DNA from 2 places in the Pediococcus ethanolidurans genome. Region 2 is predicted to be linked to the other one. Evidence: a T-box and tRNA genes for the amino acid it is inferred to sense, from the RefSeq annotation. Region 2 holds a T-box; the other holds one or more tRNA genes.

Region 1 (7,196 bases), 370 kb from region 2:
CCGGCTAGGCGACTTGAACACCCGACCCTCGGTTTACGATACCGATGCTCTACCAACTGAGCTAAGCCGGCAGGTATAGAAAAAGATGCTAACTTTCAATTGAGAAGGTTAACATCTATCACTACTCCGGCAGGCGGACTCGAACCGTCGACAACCTGATTAACAGTCAGGGGCTCTACCAACTGAGCTATGCCGGAATATTCGCATGGCAACGTCCTACCCTCGCAGGGAGCGATCCCCCAACTACTCTCGGCGCTAAGAAGCTTAACTTCTGTGTTCGACATGGGAACAGGTGTATCCTTCTCGCTATCGCCACCACACTTCTCCGATCCACCTTCGTGGCTCGTGTGAAAGAAATTTATTCTCTCAAAACTAAATAATATCGAATCCTTCTCTTTGAGAACACCACTTTGTGGTTAAGTCCTCGACCGATTAGTATTGGTCCGCTCCATGTATCACTACACTTCCACTCCCAACCTATCTACCTGATCATCTCTCAGGGGTCTTACTTCCATAAATGGAATGGGAAATCTCATCTTGAGGCGAGTTTCACACTTAGATGCTTTCAGCGTTTATCTCATCCATACATAGCTACCCAGCGATGCTCCTGGCGGAACAACTGGTACACCAGCGGTATGTCCATCCCGGTCCTCTCGTACTAAGGACAGATCCTCGCAAATTTCCTACGCCCGCGACGGATAGGGACCGAACTGTCTCACGACGTTCTGAACCCAGCTCGCGTACCGCTTTAATGGGCGAACAGCCCAACCCTTGGGACCGACTACAGCCCCAGGATGCGATGAGCCGACATCGAGGTGCCAAACCTCCCCGTCGATGTGAACTCTTGGGGGAGATAAGCCTGTTATCCCCAGGGTAGCTTTTATCCGTTGAGCGATGGCCCTTCCATACGGTACCACCGGATCACTAAGCCCGACTTTCGTCCCTGCTCGACCTGTCTGTCTCGCAGTCAAGCTCTCTTCTGCCTTTACACTCAGCGAATGATTTCCAACCATTCTGAGAGAACCTTTGGGCGCCTCCGTTACTCTTTAGGAGGCGACCGCCCCAGTCAAACTGCCCACCTGACACTGTCTTCCGCCACGCTTAGTGGCGCGAGTTAGAGGGTTCATACAGCGAGGGTAGTATCCCACCAACGCCTCCACCGAAACTAGCGTTCCGGTTTCTATGGCTCCTACCTATCCTGTACAAGCTGTACAAACACTCAATATCAAGCTACAGTAAAGCTCCATGGGGTCTTTCCGTCCTGTCGCGGGTAACCCGCATCTTCACGGGTATTATAATTTCACCGAGTCTCTCGTTGAGACAGTGCCCAGATCGTTACGCCTTTCGTGCGGGTCGGAACTTACCCGACAAGGAATTTCGCTACCTTAGGACCGTTATAGTTACGGCCGCCGTTTACTGGGGCTTCATTTCAAAGCTTCGCCGAAGCTAACTCATTCACTTAACCTTCCAGCACCGGGCAGGCGTCAGCCCCTATACGTCATCTTACGATTTTGCAGAAACCTGTGTTTTTGATAAACAGTCGCCTGGGCCTATTCACTGCGGCTGATCTTGCGATCAGCACCCCTTCTTCCGAAGTTACGGGGTCATTTTGCCGAGTTCCTTAACGAGAGTTCTCTCGCTCACCTGAGGATACTCTCCTCGACTACCTGTGTCGGTTTGCGGTACGGGTAGTTAAACTCTAACTAGAAGCTTTTCTCGGCAGTGTGACATCAGGAACTTCGTTACTTTAAATTTCACTCCCCATCACAGCTTGTCCTTAAGACTGAAAGCATTTAACTCTCAATCAGACTTGCTGCTTGGGCGCACATATCCAACCGTGCGCATTCCTTAGCCTCCTGCGTCCCTCCATTGTTCAAACAAGTTTAACTAGTACAGGAATCTCAACCTGTTATCCATCGTCTACGCCTCTCGGCCTCGACTTAGGTCCCGACTAACCCTGGGTGGACGAGCCTTCCCCAGGAAACCTTAGTCATTCGGTGGACAGGATTCTCACCTGTCTTTCGCTACTCATACCGGCATTCTCACTTCTAAGCGCTCCAACAGTCCTCACGGTCTGCCTTCGTTGCCCTTAGAACGCTCTCCTATCACGCCACCTTACGGTGGCATCCACAGTCTCGGTAATATGTTTAAGCCCCGGTACATTTTCGGCGCAGAATCACTCGACTAGTGAGCTATTACGCACTCTTTAAATGATGGCTGCTTCTGAGCCAACATCCTAGTTGTCTATGCAACTCCACATCCTTTTCCACTTAACATATATTTAGGGACCTTAACTGGTGGTCTGGGCTGTTCCCCTTTCGACGATGGATCTTATCACTCACCGTCTGACTCCCGGACATAAATCAATGGCATTCGGAGTTTATCTGAATTCAGTAACCCAAGACGGGCCCCTAGTCCAAACAGTGGCTCTACCTCCATGATCCTTAATCCGAGGCTAGCCCTAAAGCTATTTCGGAGAGAACCAGCTATCTCCAAGTTCGTTTGGAATTTCACCGCTACCCACACCTCATCTCAGCACTTTTCAACGTACACGAGTTCGGTCCTCCAGTGCGTTTTACCGCACCTTCAACCTGGACATGGGTAGGTCACTTGGTTTCGGGTCTACATCTACATACTCAGTCGCCCTATTCAGACTCGCTTTCGCTGCGGCTCCGTTTTTTCAACTTAACCTGGCATGTAAACGTAACTCGCCGGTTCATTCTACAAAAGGCACGCCATCACCCCTTAACGGGCTCTGACTTCTTGTAGGCACATGGTTTCAAGAACTGTTTCACTCCCCTTCCGGGGTGCTTTTCACCTTTCCCTCACGGTACTGGTTCACTATCGGTCACTGGGGAGTATTTAGCCTTGGGAGATGGTCCTCCCGGATTCCGACGGAGTTACACGTGTTCCGCCGTACTCAGGATCCTGAACTGAGGGATCTTCATTTTGCCTACGGGGCTATCACCCGCTCTGGCCAGTCTTCCCAGACTGTTCGGCTATGAAAATCTTTGGTAACTCAAATGTTCAGTCCTACAACCCCAGGAAGCAAGCTTCCTGGTTTGGGCTGTTCCCCGTTCGCTCGCCGCTACTTAGGGAATCGATATTTCTTTCTCTTCCTGCGGGTACTGAGATGTTTCAGTTCCCCGCGTCTACCTCCAACCACGTTATGTATTCACGTGGTGGTAACAACGGATTAATGTTGTTGGGTTTCCCCATTCGGAAATCTCCGGATCAAAGCTTACTTACAGCTCCCCGAAGCATATCGGTGTTAGTCCCGTCCTTCATCGGCTCCTAGTACCAAGGCATTCACCATGCGCCCTTTATAACTTAACCTAACTTTACCTGCGGTAAAGTGGTTTTGAGTTTAGCGATTATTTTTTGAACTAATCTTGTTTTAAAACTCTATAAAACGCAGTGTTCTCGGTTTAATTACATTATAATAAATAATTAAAATTAGAAAATTTTTCGATATTATTTAGTTTTCAAAGAACAAATTCGACGGTAAAACCGTCAATGGAGAATAGCGGGATCGAACCGCTGACCTCCTGCGTGCAAGGCAGGCGCTCTCCCAGCTGAGCTAATTCCCCAAAAATGTATCTATGGGCCTAAATGGACTTGAACCATCGACCTCACGCTTATCAGGCGTGCGCTCTAAACCAGCTGAGCTATAGGCCCGTGCGCGTATATACATTTGAGAGTAGACCTCTCAAAACTAAACAAAGTTTCGACAATGTGTAGGTTTCCGTTTCTAAATATCCTTAGAAAGGAGGTGATCCAGCCGCAGGTTCTCCTACGGCTACCTTGTTACGACTTCACCCCAATCATCTGTCCCACCTTAGACGGCTAGCTCCCGAAGGTTACTCCACCGGCTTTGGGTGTTACAAACTCTCATGGTGTGACGGGCGGTGTGTACAAGGCCCGGGAACGTATTCACCGCGGCATGCTGATCCGCGATTACTAGCGATTCCAACTTCGTGCAGGCGAGTTGCAGCCTGCAGTCCGAACTGAGAACGGTTTTAAGAGATTAGCTAAACCTCGCGGTCTCGCAACTCGTTGTACCGTCCATTGTAGCACGTGTGTAGCCCAGGTCATAAGGGGCATGATGATTTGACGTCGTCCCCACCTTCCTCCGGTTTGTCACCGGCAGTCTCACTAGAGTGCCCAACTTAATGCTGGCAACTAATAATAAGGGTTGCGCTCGTTGCGGGACTTAACCCAACATCTCACGACACGAGCTGACGACAACCATGCACCACCTGTCATTCCGTCCCCGAAGGGAACGCCTAATCTCTTAGGTTAGCAGAAGATGTCAAGACCTGGTAAGGTTCTTCGCGTAGCTTCGAATTAAACCACATGCTCCACCGCTTGTGCGGGCCCCCGTCAATTCTTTTGAGTTTCAACCTTGCGGTCGTACTCCCCAGGCGGAATGCTTAATGCGTTAGCTGCAGCACTGAAGGGCGGAAACCCTCCAACACTTAGCATTCATCGTTTACGGCATGGACTACCAGGGTATCTAATCCTGTTCGCTACCCATGCTTTCGAGCCTCAGCGTCAGTTGCAGACCAGAGAGCCGCCTTCGCCACTGGTGTTCTTCCATATATCTACGCATTTCACCGCTACACATGGAGTTCCACTCTCCTCTTCTGCACTCAAGTCTCCCAGTTTCCAATGCACTTCTTCGGTTAAGCCGAAGGCTTTCACATTAGACTTAAAAGACCGCCTGCGCTCGCTTTACGCCCAATAAATCCGGATAACGCTTGCCACCTACGTATTACCGCGGCTGCTGGCACGTAGTTAGCCGTGGCTTTCTGGTTGGATACCGTCACTGCATGAGCAGTTACTCTCACACACGTTCTTCTCCAACAACAGAGTTTTACGACCCGAAAGCCTTCATCACTCACGCGGCGTTGCTCCATCAGACTTGCGTCCATTGTGGAAGATTCCCTACTGCTGCCTCCCGTAGGAGTCTGGGCCGTGTCTCAGTCCCAATGTGGCCGATTACCCTCTCAGGTCGGCTACGTATCACTGCCTTGGTGAGCCTTTATCTCACCAACTAGCTAATACGCCGCGGGTCCATCCAGAAGTGATAGCCGAAGCCATCTTTTAAAAATCAACCATGCGGTTAATTTTGTTATGCGGTATTAGCATCTGTTTCCAGGTGTTATCCCCCACTTCTGGGCAGGTTACCCACGTGTTACTCACCCGTTCGCCACTCACTTTATAGTTAAAATCATCTTCGATGCAAGCATCTCAAAATCAATTAACGAAAGTGCGTTCGACTTGCATGTATTAGGCACGCCGCCAGCGTTCATCCTGAGCCAAGATCAAACTCTCATATTATACTTGAGTTTTAACAAGCTCATTTGTTGTTTCATTGTTTAAAGCGAATTGACTTCGCAAATTGTTTGCTTCAAAATTTTCATTTGAAGACCCTGCACATTTTGTTTCGTCGAAACTTTGTTCAGTTTTCAAAGGTCTACTTGGCTGTTTAAAAAACAATCTTAATTTTTGACAGCTATATAATAATAGCATTTTTAATTAAGAACGTCAACAAAAACTTTTTTGATTATCTTTTGTTTAACGCGCTGTTATCTAAGCAACGTGTACTAGTATAACCAAAGAATACCCGATCGGTCAATACCCAAAATTTGCATCTATTGATTTTAACCAAACACAATTCTAGATTTTGAAAGAAAATCCGAACTATTTGTAACATCAAAGAATTATAGTTACTTTTTAGTACGTGTATTAGATCTAAATATCATTTTATACATATCAAAAATTATTAAAATAAAAAAATAAACTATTTGCAAAAAGTTTGCAATAGTTTATTTATCTAGCACTTCTTTTATTTTTCCGGACGCATTGTTGGGAATAAGAGCACATCACGAATTGATGGTGCATCAGTTAAGAGCATTACAAGACGATCAATACCAATTCCAAGTCCGCCTGTTGGTGGCATTCCATATTCCAAAGCTTCAATGAAATCTTCATCGATTCCTTCAGCCTCGTCATTACCTTGTTCACGTTCCTTAACCTGAGCCTCAAAACGTTGACGTTGGTCAATCGGATCATTTAATTCAGTAAAGGCATTTGCAAACTCATTGCCCTTAATATAAAGTTCGAACCGATCGGTAAAGCGAGCATCTTCAGGATTTTTCTTAGCTAATGGTGAAATTTCTACTGGATGTCCATAAATAAATACTGGTTGTGTTAGTTTATCTTGAACTAACTGTTCAAAGAACTCATTAATGATATGACCCACTTGCCACCAGTCTTCATAATGAATTTTATGATCGTCAGCCAATTTACGAGCTTCTTCTAAACTCATCTTAGGCCAAAAGTCTACCCCAGTATATTTTTTAATTGCATCAACCATATGCATACGAGCAAAGTCTTGGCTTAAATCAAGATCGGTTCCCTGAAATGTAATCTTACCATCTGGTGCAACAGCCTTAACAGCAGCCTTAAAAATACCTTCAGTTTCATCCATAACATCATGAAAATCGAAATATGCTGTATAAGTTTCCAACATAGTAAATTCAGGATTATGACGCGTATCCATTCCTTCATTTCGGAATACACGACCGATTTCATAAACACGTTCCATACCGCCCACAATTAATCGCTTCAAATGTAATTCCAAAGCGATTCGAAGATATAAGTCAATATCTAGTGCGTTATGATGAGTAATAAATGGACGCGCATTTGCACCACCAGCTTGTGAATGCAACACTGGTGTTTCGACTTCTGTGTAGTCTAAGCCATCTAAATATTTACGAACTGCACTAATTATCTTAGTACGTTTCATAAAGCGTTCGAAGCTATCGTCATTAGAAATAAGATCCAAATAGCGTTGACGATAGATCTGTTCCACGTTTTGTAAACCATGATATTTATCTGGAAGTGGTCGTAGAGCCTTGGTTAAGAACGTTAGATCAGTTGCCTTAACCGTTAATTCACCCATGTCAGTTTTCATGACCTCACCAGTGATCCCAATAAAGTCACCTAAATCAGCTTGTTTGAAAAGTGCATACTCATCTTCACCAACCGTATCCTTACGCACATAAATCTGCATAGTTCCTTTACGATCTTTCAGGTCAGCAAAACCTACCTTACCTTTACCACGTTTTGACATCATTCGTCCTGCAATGGTTGCCTTAACGGCCTTTTCTTCCAGCTCTTCTTTAGAC
Region 2 (7,196 bases):
ACTTTTGGAGATATTATTTCAAATGGTGACGAGTGGCAGTTTTTTGTTAAAACAGAGATGGGGGAATTCTTTTTATCACAGGTTAGTAAAATTGGTAATATAAAAGTTCGCTTGGCCCCTAAGAATCTAGATGAAGTAATTGAACCAGAGAATGATTGGGAATCTGGAAGTACGACAGTGGCTTCTTTAAGAGCTGATGCTGTGATTGCTGAAGGGTTCCATTTATCACGAAATCATGCCAAAGAGCTATTAGAAGAACGAAAGGTAACTTTAAACTGGAAGTTGCATCAGCGACCAGATTTTGAACTGGTTGCTAATGACTTGTTGTCGGTTCGTGGTTATGGCCGAATCCGACTAGATAGTGTTGAAGGCATGACAAAAAAGAACAAAATCAGAATTTTAATTTCAGTTATTAGTAGCAAAAAGAAAAAATAATGGAGGAATCAGTATGTCTTTAGATCCGGTAGATATTCAGAACAAACAATTTTCGAATAAGATGCGCGGATATAATCCCAATGAAGTTGATGAATTTTTACAACAAGTTGCAATTGAATATCGACAGGCATTAGACAAAATCTCAGCTTTGCAAAAAGAAGTTGAGAACGCAGAAACAAAACTTGAGTATTTTGACGATATGAAAGAATCACTGAATAAGTCAATTTTAGTTGCTCAAGATGCGGCTGATAAAGTTAAAAGTAGTTCTAAACGAGAAGCCGAATTGACAGCTGAAGAAGCTCAGAAACAAGCTGATGGTATGGTTCAAAAGGCACGAGTAAGTGCTGAGGCAGTTATTGATGAGCAGGCTGAAAAGGCTAAAAAACTTATTTTAGCTACGAATGAATTAAGAAAAAACGCCCGATTATATCGCCAACGTGTTCAAGTTTTGGTCGATTCACAACTGCAAATGATTAATGGTAGTGAGTGGGACAGTATTCTGAAAGAAGATCAGAACGTCCAAGTAAGTGATTTAAAAGAAGCTATGTTACGTACTGGAACCCTTGACAAGATCAAAGAATCAAGAGTAAACTCAGTTGATGAAGAAGATCCTGGAGATATAACTCCAGCGGTTGAAACAACTAGCGAAGAAAATAATCAGGTACAGCAAAGCGGCACCTCAGCGAAAGAGGTTAAAGAAGCAACGAAGACACAGACTGAAGCACAGGATGTTGCTGAAACTGAAGCTGAGAGTGATAAAGCTGTGTCTGAGACGGTGGTTGTGTTTCCAGATGACAAACTAAGTTCTGAGACTCACGAAAATTCGGGACTTCATGTTAACGCTAAAAATAAATAGATTTTCTTTGAAGAGAACACATTGTAGGTGGCAAACTGGCAGCGAGTTAGCGAATTGATGAAAGGCTAATCAGAATCCACTTAAAATATCATCTCTGAGACATCAAATTGACTAAACGTAGATTTGATCGGTTTAAAAGCCGTTATTGAATTAAGGAAAACACACATAAATGTTTTCAAATTTGGGTGGTACCACGAAGACTTCGTCCCTTGTGACGAGGTCTTTTTTTATATCAAAAAATAATTTAAGGAGTGAAAGTTAATGCGTGTAAAAGATACACTTAATTTAGGTAAAACAAAATTTAAGATGCGCGGTAATTTACCTGTTAATGAAGTTAAACGTGAACAGATTTGGGAGGAAAATAAGCTTTACGAACAACGACAAAAGTTAAACGAAGGGAAACCAACCTTTGTTTTACATGATGGCCCTCCATATGCTAATGGTAATATTCATATGGGACATGCAATGAATAAAGTTTCTAAAGACATTATTGTTCGTTACAAGTCCATGTCTGGGTATCGATCACCATATGTTCCTGGATGGGATACACATGGACTACCAATTGAACAGCAATTAACCAAAGAAGGTTATGATCGAAAAAAAATGTCCACGACCGCTTTTCGTAAGCTTTGTCGGGACTATGCTTTAAAACAAGTCGCTATGCAAAAGGCAGACTTTAAGCGATTAGGAGTTGCCGGTGAGTGGGATAATCCCTATTTAACTTTGAAACCAGAGTTTGAAGCTCAAGAAATTCGTACTTTTGGCAAGATGGCAGAACAAGGCTTAATTTATAAAGGTAAAAAACCTGTATTTTGGTCTTGGTCATCTGAATCAGCAATGGCTGAAGCAGAAGTTGAATACCATGATGTGACATCTCCTTCTGCTTTCTTTGCAGAACAGGTTGTCGATGGTAAGGGTGTGTTAGATACAGATACTTATCTTGTGGTTTGGACAACGACACCGTGGACTATTCCTGCTTCTGAAGGTGTGACAATTGATGCTAGTTTTGAGTATGCTGTTGTTCAACCTGAAGGAGAAACACGGAAATTTGTTATTGCAGCAGAATTAGTTGATAATGTTGCAGAAAAGTTTGGTTGGGAAAATGTAAAAGTTTTGAAAAATGTCAAAGGTGCTGATTTAGACCGTGTTTTGACCCAACATCCGTTTTATCCCGACCGTAAGTTAGTGGTGATGCTTGGTGATTTTGTAACCTTAGATGCCGGAACTGGGCTAGTTCATACAGCTCCTGGATTTGGTGAAGATGACTTCCGTGTCGGCATGCAATATGGCTTGGACATTCTGGTTCCCGTTAATGACCAAGGTTACATGACAGATGAAGCTGGTGATGATTTTGCCGGTGTTTTCTACGAAGATGCCAATAAAATCGCTTTAGATAAATTAAAAGCAGCCAATTTATTATTAGATTATATGCCATACAAACATAGCTATCCATTTGACTGGCGAACAAAGAAACCCGTTATTTTCCGTGCAACACCGCAGTGGTTTGCTTCAGTTGATAAAATTCGTGATCAAATCTTAAACGCAATTGATGACGTTAAATTTTCACCAGACTGGGGACAAAAACGGCTTTATAATATGATTCGTGATCGTGGCGACTGGGTAATTTCACGTCAACGAGTTTGGGGTGTGCCTTTACCAATCTTTTATGGTGAAGATGGTGAGGCAATCATGACTAAAGAAACTATCAGTCATGTTGCAGACTTATTTGAAAAGTATGGTTCAGATATTTGGTTTGATCGTGAAGCTAAAGATTTATTGCCAGAAGGCTTTACAAGTGAACATTCACCAAATGGTAAATTTACTAAAGAAACAGATATTATGGATGTTTGGTTTGATTCTGGTTCTTCTCATCAAGGCGTTTTGGCAGAACGTGATTATCTTACTTATCCAGCAGACCTCTATCTTGAAGGATCTGATCAATATCGTGGATGGTTTAATTCTAGTTTGATTACGAGTGTAGCGGTCTCGGGCAAGGCACCATATAAACAGGTTGTTTCGCAAGGATTCACACTTGATGGTCAAGGTCATAAGATGAGTAAGTCACTTGGTAACACAATTGTGCCAAGTGAAGTGATTAAAAAAATGGGTGCTGAAATTGTTCGTTTATGGGTAGCTTCAGTTGACTCATCTTCAGATGTTCGGGTATCAATGGAGAACTTCGTGAAGATCTCTGATAGTTATAAAAAACTACGGAATACATTACGTTACTTGTTAGCTAATACCACAGATTATGAACCAAAGACTGATCGAGTGGCTTATCAGGATCTTGAATCAGCGGATAAATATATGTTGATTAAATATAATAAGTTAGTTCAGACTTTACGGAATGATTATGAGAAATATGATTTCCTAAATATTTACAAACGAGTGATGAACTTTGTGATTACAGATTTATCAGCCTTTTATCTGGATTTTGCTAAAGATGTTGTTTACATTGATCCTGAAAAGAGCCAGACACGTCGTTCAATGCAAACTGTTTTCTATGAAATTCTGGTTGGTTTAACTAAATTATTGACACCAATTTTGCCACATACAACCGAAGAAATTTGGGAATATTTGAAAGAACCAGAAGAATTTGTTCAATTAGCAGAAATGCCAGTTGCACAACAGTTTGATGATCAGGAAACAATTTTTGCAAACTGGGAAAAATTCAAAACAGTTCGTTCCAATGTTTTGAAAACTTTGGAAGAAGCACGAGATGCCAAAATGATCGGTAAGTCAATGGAAGCTCAAGTCAATTTATACGTTGACAAAGATACTAAAAAACTTCTGGATGACTTAAACACAAATGTACGATTATTATTGATTATTTCGAAATTAGAAGTTGAAGATTTAGATCAAGCACCAGAAGATGCAGATCAATTTAATGGTATGGCTGTAAAAGTTGTGCCAGCGCAAGGATCAGTTTGTGCACGTTGTCGAATGACTAAAACGGATATTGGTTCAGATGCAGCCTATCCTGAATTATGTGATCGGTGCGCAAAAATTGTTCGCGATAATTATCCGGAAACAGTTGAAACTGGGTTAGAAGCCTAGTTGGGAGAAAAAACAGTCTTACTAGTATTTGTTGTGATATTCAACAAAACTGATGAGATTGTTTTTTATTATCCATTAAGATGTGACCAATGCAGACTGTAATTAATTTACTTTTTTCTGAATTATCAGTATGATGTTTAAAGGAGCAGGTTAAAATGAGATAATGACCAGTGGGGAGTGAGTTTCATGGAACACGGAATAGTCAAAAGTTTCGATAAAGATAAAGGATTTGGATTTATTATTTTGGATGATGGCACAGAAGTTTTTGTCCATTATTCCGCTATTGAGGGCGAAGGGTTTAGAATCTTACATGAAGGCGACGAGGTAAATCTGCTGGTCGTTCAAGGAGCCAAAGGACTTCAAGCTGTTAAAGTGAGTCTGGTAAGTAATGAGCCCACAACTGAAGAGACTGAACAACCCGAAAACAAAGAAGAAAAGTAAATTTAAAATAAGTTAGAGGAATCATTCATGAAATTTGAAGAAAAAGTGGTAAAAAATGAACCGCGCTATAATGGTGCAATCATTGATGTCTATCAACAAACTGTGAAATTACCAAATGGAGATTTAGCTAATCGAGATGTAGTTTTACATCAAGATGCAATTGCAGTTTTAGCGATTACAGACGATCATAAAGCTATTTTTGAAAAACAGTGGCGAGCACCCATTAAGAAAACGACCATTGAAATTCCTGCTGGCAAGGTTGAAGATGGTGAATCCGATGAAACCACTGCAGTTAGGGAGCTTAATGAAGAAACACGGTATCAAGCGACTAAGCTCCAACGAATTGCCGGGTTTTATTCTACTCCCGGCTTTGCAAACGAATATATGACGCTTTATATGGCAACTGGTCTTAAACCAGTTACGACAAAATTACCGCAAGATGATGATGAAAACATTCAGTTAATGGAGCTTTCTTTATCGGAAGCGTTGGCTGGTGTTGCGGATGGCTCAATTGAAGATGCCAAAACTGTTCTAGCAATATTCTACTGGCAAACTCTAAATAAGTAGGTGAAAAACTGTGAAGAATGATGAACAACAGGATGGTCTGACTCGTGAAGATTATCAACGGCAAAAGCAGGCCGAAAATGAGCAGTTTGAGAAGCGAGATCGTAAACGCGTCCAAGTAGAACGTGATTACGCACGTACGCATGCTGAAGTGGAACCAGACGAGCAAGAGGAACCCACAGTTCGGAGCACGGCAGAACGAAAGAGTCGCAATTTAGGTAAAAAACTAAACTGGATTATTTTTGGTTTGATTGTGGCAATTATTGTCGTTTATTTAATATTATTTTTTGTGAAATGAGGATTTTAAAATGAAGTATGGCGTAATTTGTGCAATGGAAGAAGAGATCAAAAGTTTATATAGTGCATTGAGTGTGAGCAATGAAACCGAAATTAATGGCATTACATTTTATGAGGGAAAAATTCAAAAAACCGATGTCGTTTTAGTGCGTTCCGGAATTGGTAAAGTTGAGGCTGGAATCACAGCGGCCTTATTGGTCACAAACTTCAAAGTTGATGCATTGATTCATTCGGGCTCTGCTGGCGGCATTGGTGAAGGTTTATCCGTTGGTGACGTCGTAGTTTCAACACAAACACTCTATCATGATGTGGATGCTACGGCTTTTGGTTATAAACTTGGTCAGCTACCAGGACAACCGGCACGATTTGATGCAGATTCAAAATTAATTACTGAAATTTCTGAAGCTGGAAAGCAAACTGGCTTGACTATCAAAAAAGGCTTGATCGTAACTGGTGATCAATTTATTAGCAGTTCAGATAAAATTAAAACAATTATAAAAAACTTTCCTGATGCGCTTTGTTGTGAGATGGAGGGTTGTGCAATTGGCCAGGTCGCCCATCAATTTAAAGTACCTTTTGTCGTTATTCGAGCAATGTCCGATGTTGGTGATGAAAATGCCGGTGTATCCTTTGATGATTTCATCATTGATGCTGGAAAACGGTCGGCAAAGATGCTATTAGCCTTGTTTGAAAACTAAAGAATTTTGAATATAACGTAGGAGAATTAAAATGAAGCAAGTTTATTTTGATAATGCAGCAACTACTCCCATGGCTCCAGAAGTGGTTGAAAAGATTACGACAGAAATGAGCCAAGACTTTGGTAATGCCTCTAGTACCCATGGTTTTGGACGTAAGGCACGCATGGTATTAGATCAGAGTCGTCAAATTATTGCAGATAGTATTAACGCAAATGAAGATGAAATCATTTTTACCAGCGGTGGAACAGAAAGTGATAATACAGCGATCATGCAAACAGCAATTGCGCGTCGGCCACTGGGTAAACACATTATTACAACTGCAATTGAACATCCAGCAGTACTGAAACCTTTAGCTTACTTGGAGTCTATTGGGTACGATGTCACTTATTTACCAGTTGATAAACAAGGATTAATCAGTTTGACTGATTTAAAAACGGCTTTACGGGATGACACAATTTTGGTATCAATCATGACTGGAAATAATGAAGTTGGTAGTCACATGCCAATTCATGAAATTGGAGAGATCTTAAAAGATCATCAGGCCTGGTTTCATACGGATGCAGTTCAGGCCTATGGTTTGTTGGATATTGACGTGAAACGCGATCATATTGACTTGATGTCTACTTCGGCGCATAAATTAAATGGACCAAAGTTCTTAGGATTTTTGTACAAACGAGATGGCGTAAATTTCCCTAGCTTCTTAAAGGGTGGCGAACAAGAAGACAAACGACGCGCAGGAACAGAAAATGTACCTGGAATAGCTGGCTTTGCAAAGGCTGTTTCTTTGTTAACCCCAGATGTAAAATCACAGATGCAGACTAAGTATCAAGGATTTAAACAGCAAATTA

Evidence for each region. The T-box of region 2 lies ahead of ileS (isoleucine--tRNA ligase). A T-box ahead of a tRNA ligase gene usually reads a tRNA of that ligase, here a tRNA-Ile.
Region 1: it encodes a tRNA-Ile, which carries the amino acid that the T-box ahead of ileS (isoleucine--tRNA ligase) is inferred to sense. The anticodon was not compared.

Annotation. Positions count from the first base shown of each region.
Region 1 is NZ_OZ061250.1:1,185,402-1,192,597, reverse strand. Features, by position in the region: tRNA gene AB3219_RS05840 (tRNA-Thr) at 1-71, opposite strand, end outside; tRNA gene AB3219_RS05835 (tRNA-Asn) at 125-197, opposite strand; rRNA gene rrf (5S ribosomal RNA) at 204-320, opposite strand; rRNA gene AB3219_RS05825 (23S ribosomal RNA) at 413-3,336, opposite strand; tRNA gene AB3219_RS05820 (tRNA-Ala) at 3,518-3,590, opposite strand; tRNA gene AB3219_RS05815 (tRNA-Ile) at 3,604-3,678, opposite strand; rRNA gene AB3219_RS05810 (16S ribosomal RNA) at 3,766-5,343, opposite strand; gene lysS (lysine--tRNA ligase) at 5,852-7,196, opposite strand, start outside.
Region 2 is NZ_OZ061250.1:1,553,408-1,560,603, forward strand. Features, by position in the region: gene AB3219_RS07725 (RNA-binding protein) at 1-435, shown strand, start outside; gene AB3219_RS07730 (DivIVA domain-containing protein) at 449-1,291, shown strand; T-box leader at 1,290-1,504, shown strand; gene ileS (isoleucine--tRNA ligase) at 1,553-4,348, shown strand; gene AB3219_RS07740 (cold-shock protein) at 4,535-4,789, shown strand; gene AB3219_RS07745 (NUDIX hydrolase) at 4,817-5,356, shown strand; gene AB3219_RS07750 (hypothetical protein) at 5,367-5,651, shown strand; gene AB3219_RS07755 (5'-methylthioadenosine/adenosylhomocysteine nucleosidase) at 5,662-6,348, shown strand; gene AB3219_RS07760 (cysteine desulfurase family protein) at 6,380-7,196, shown strand, end outside.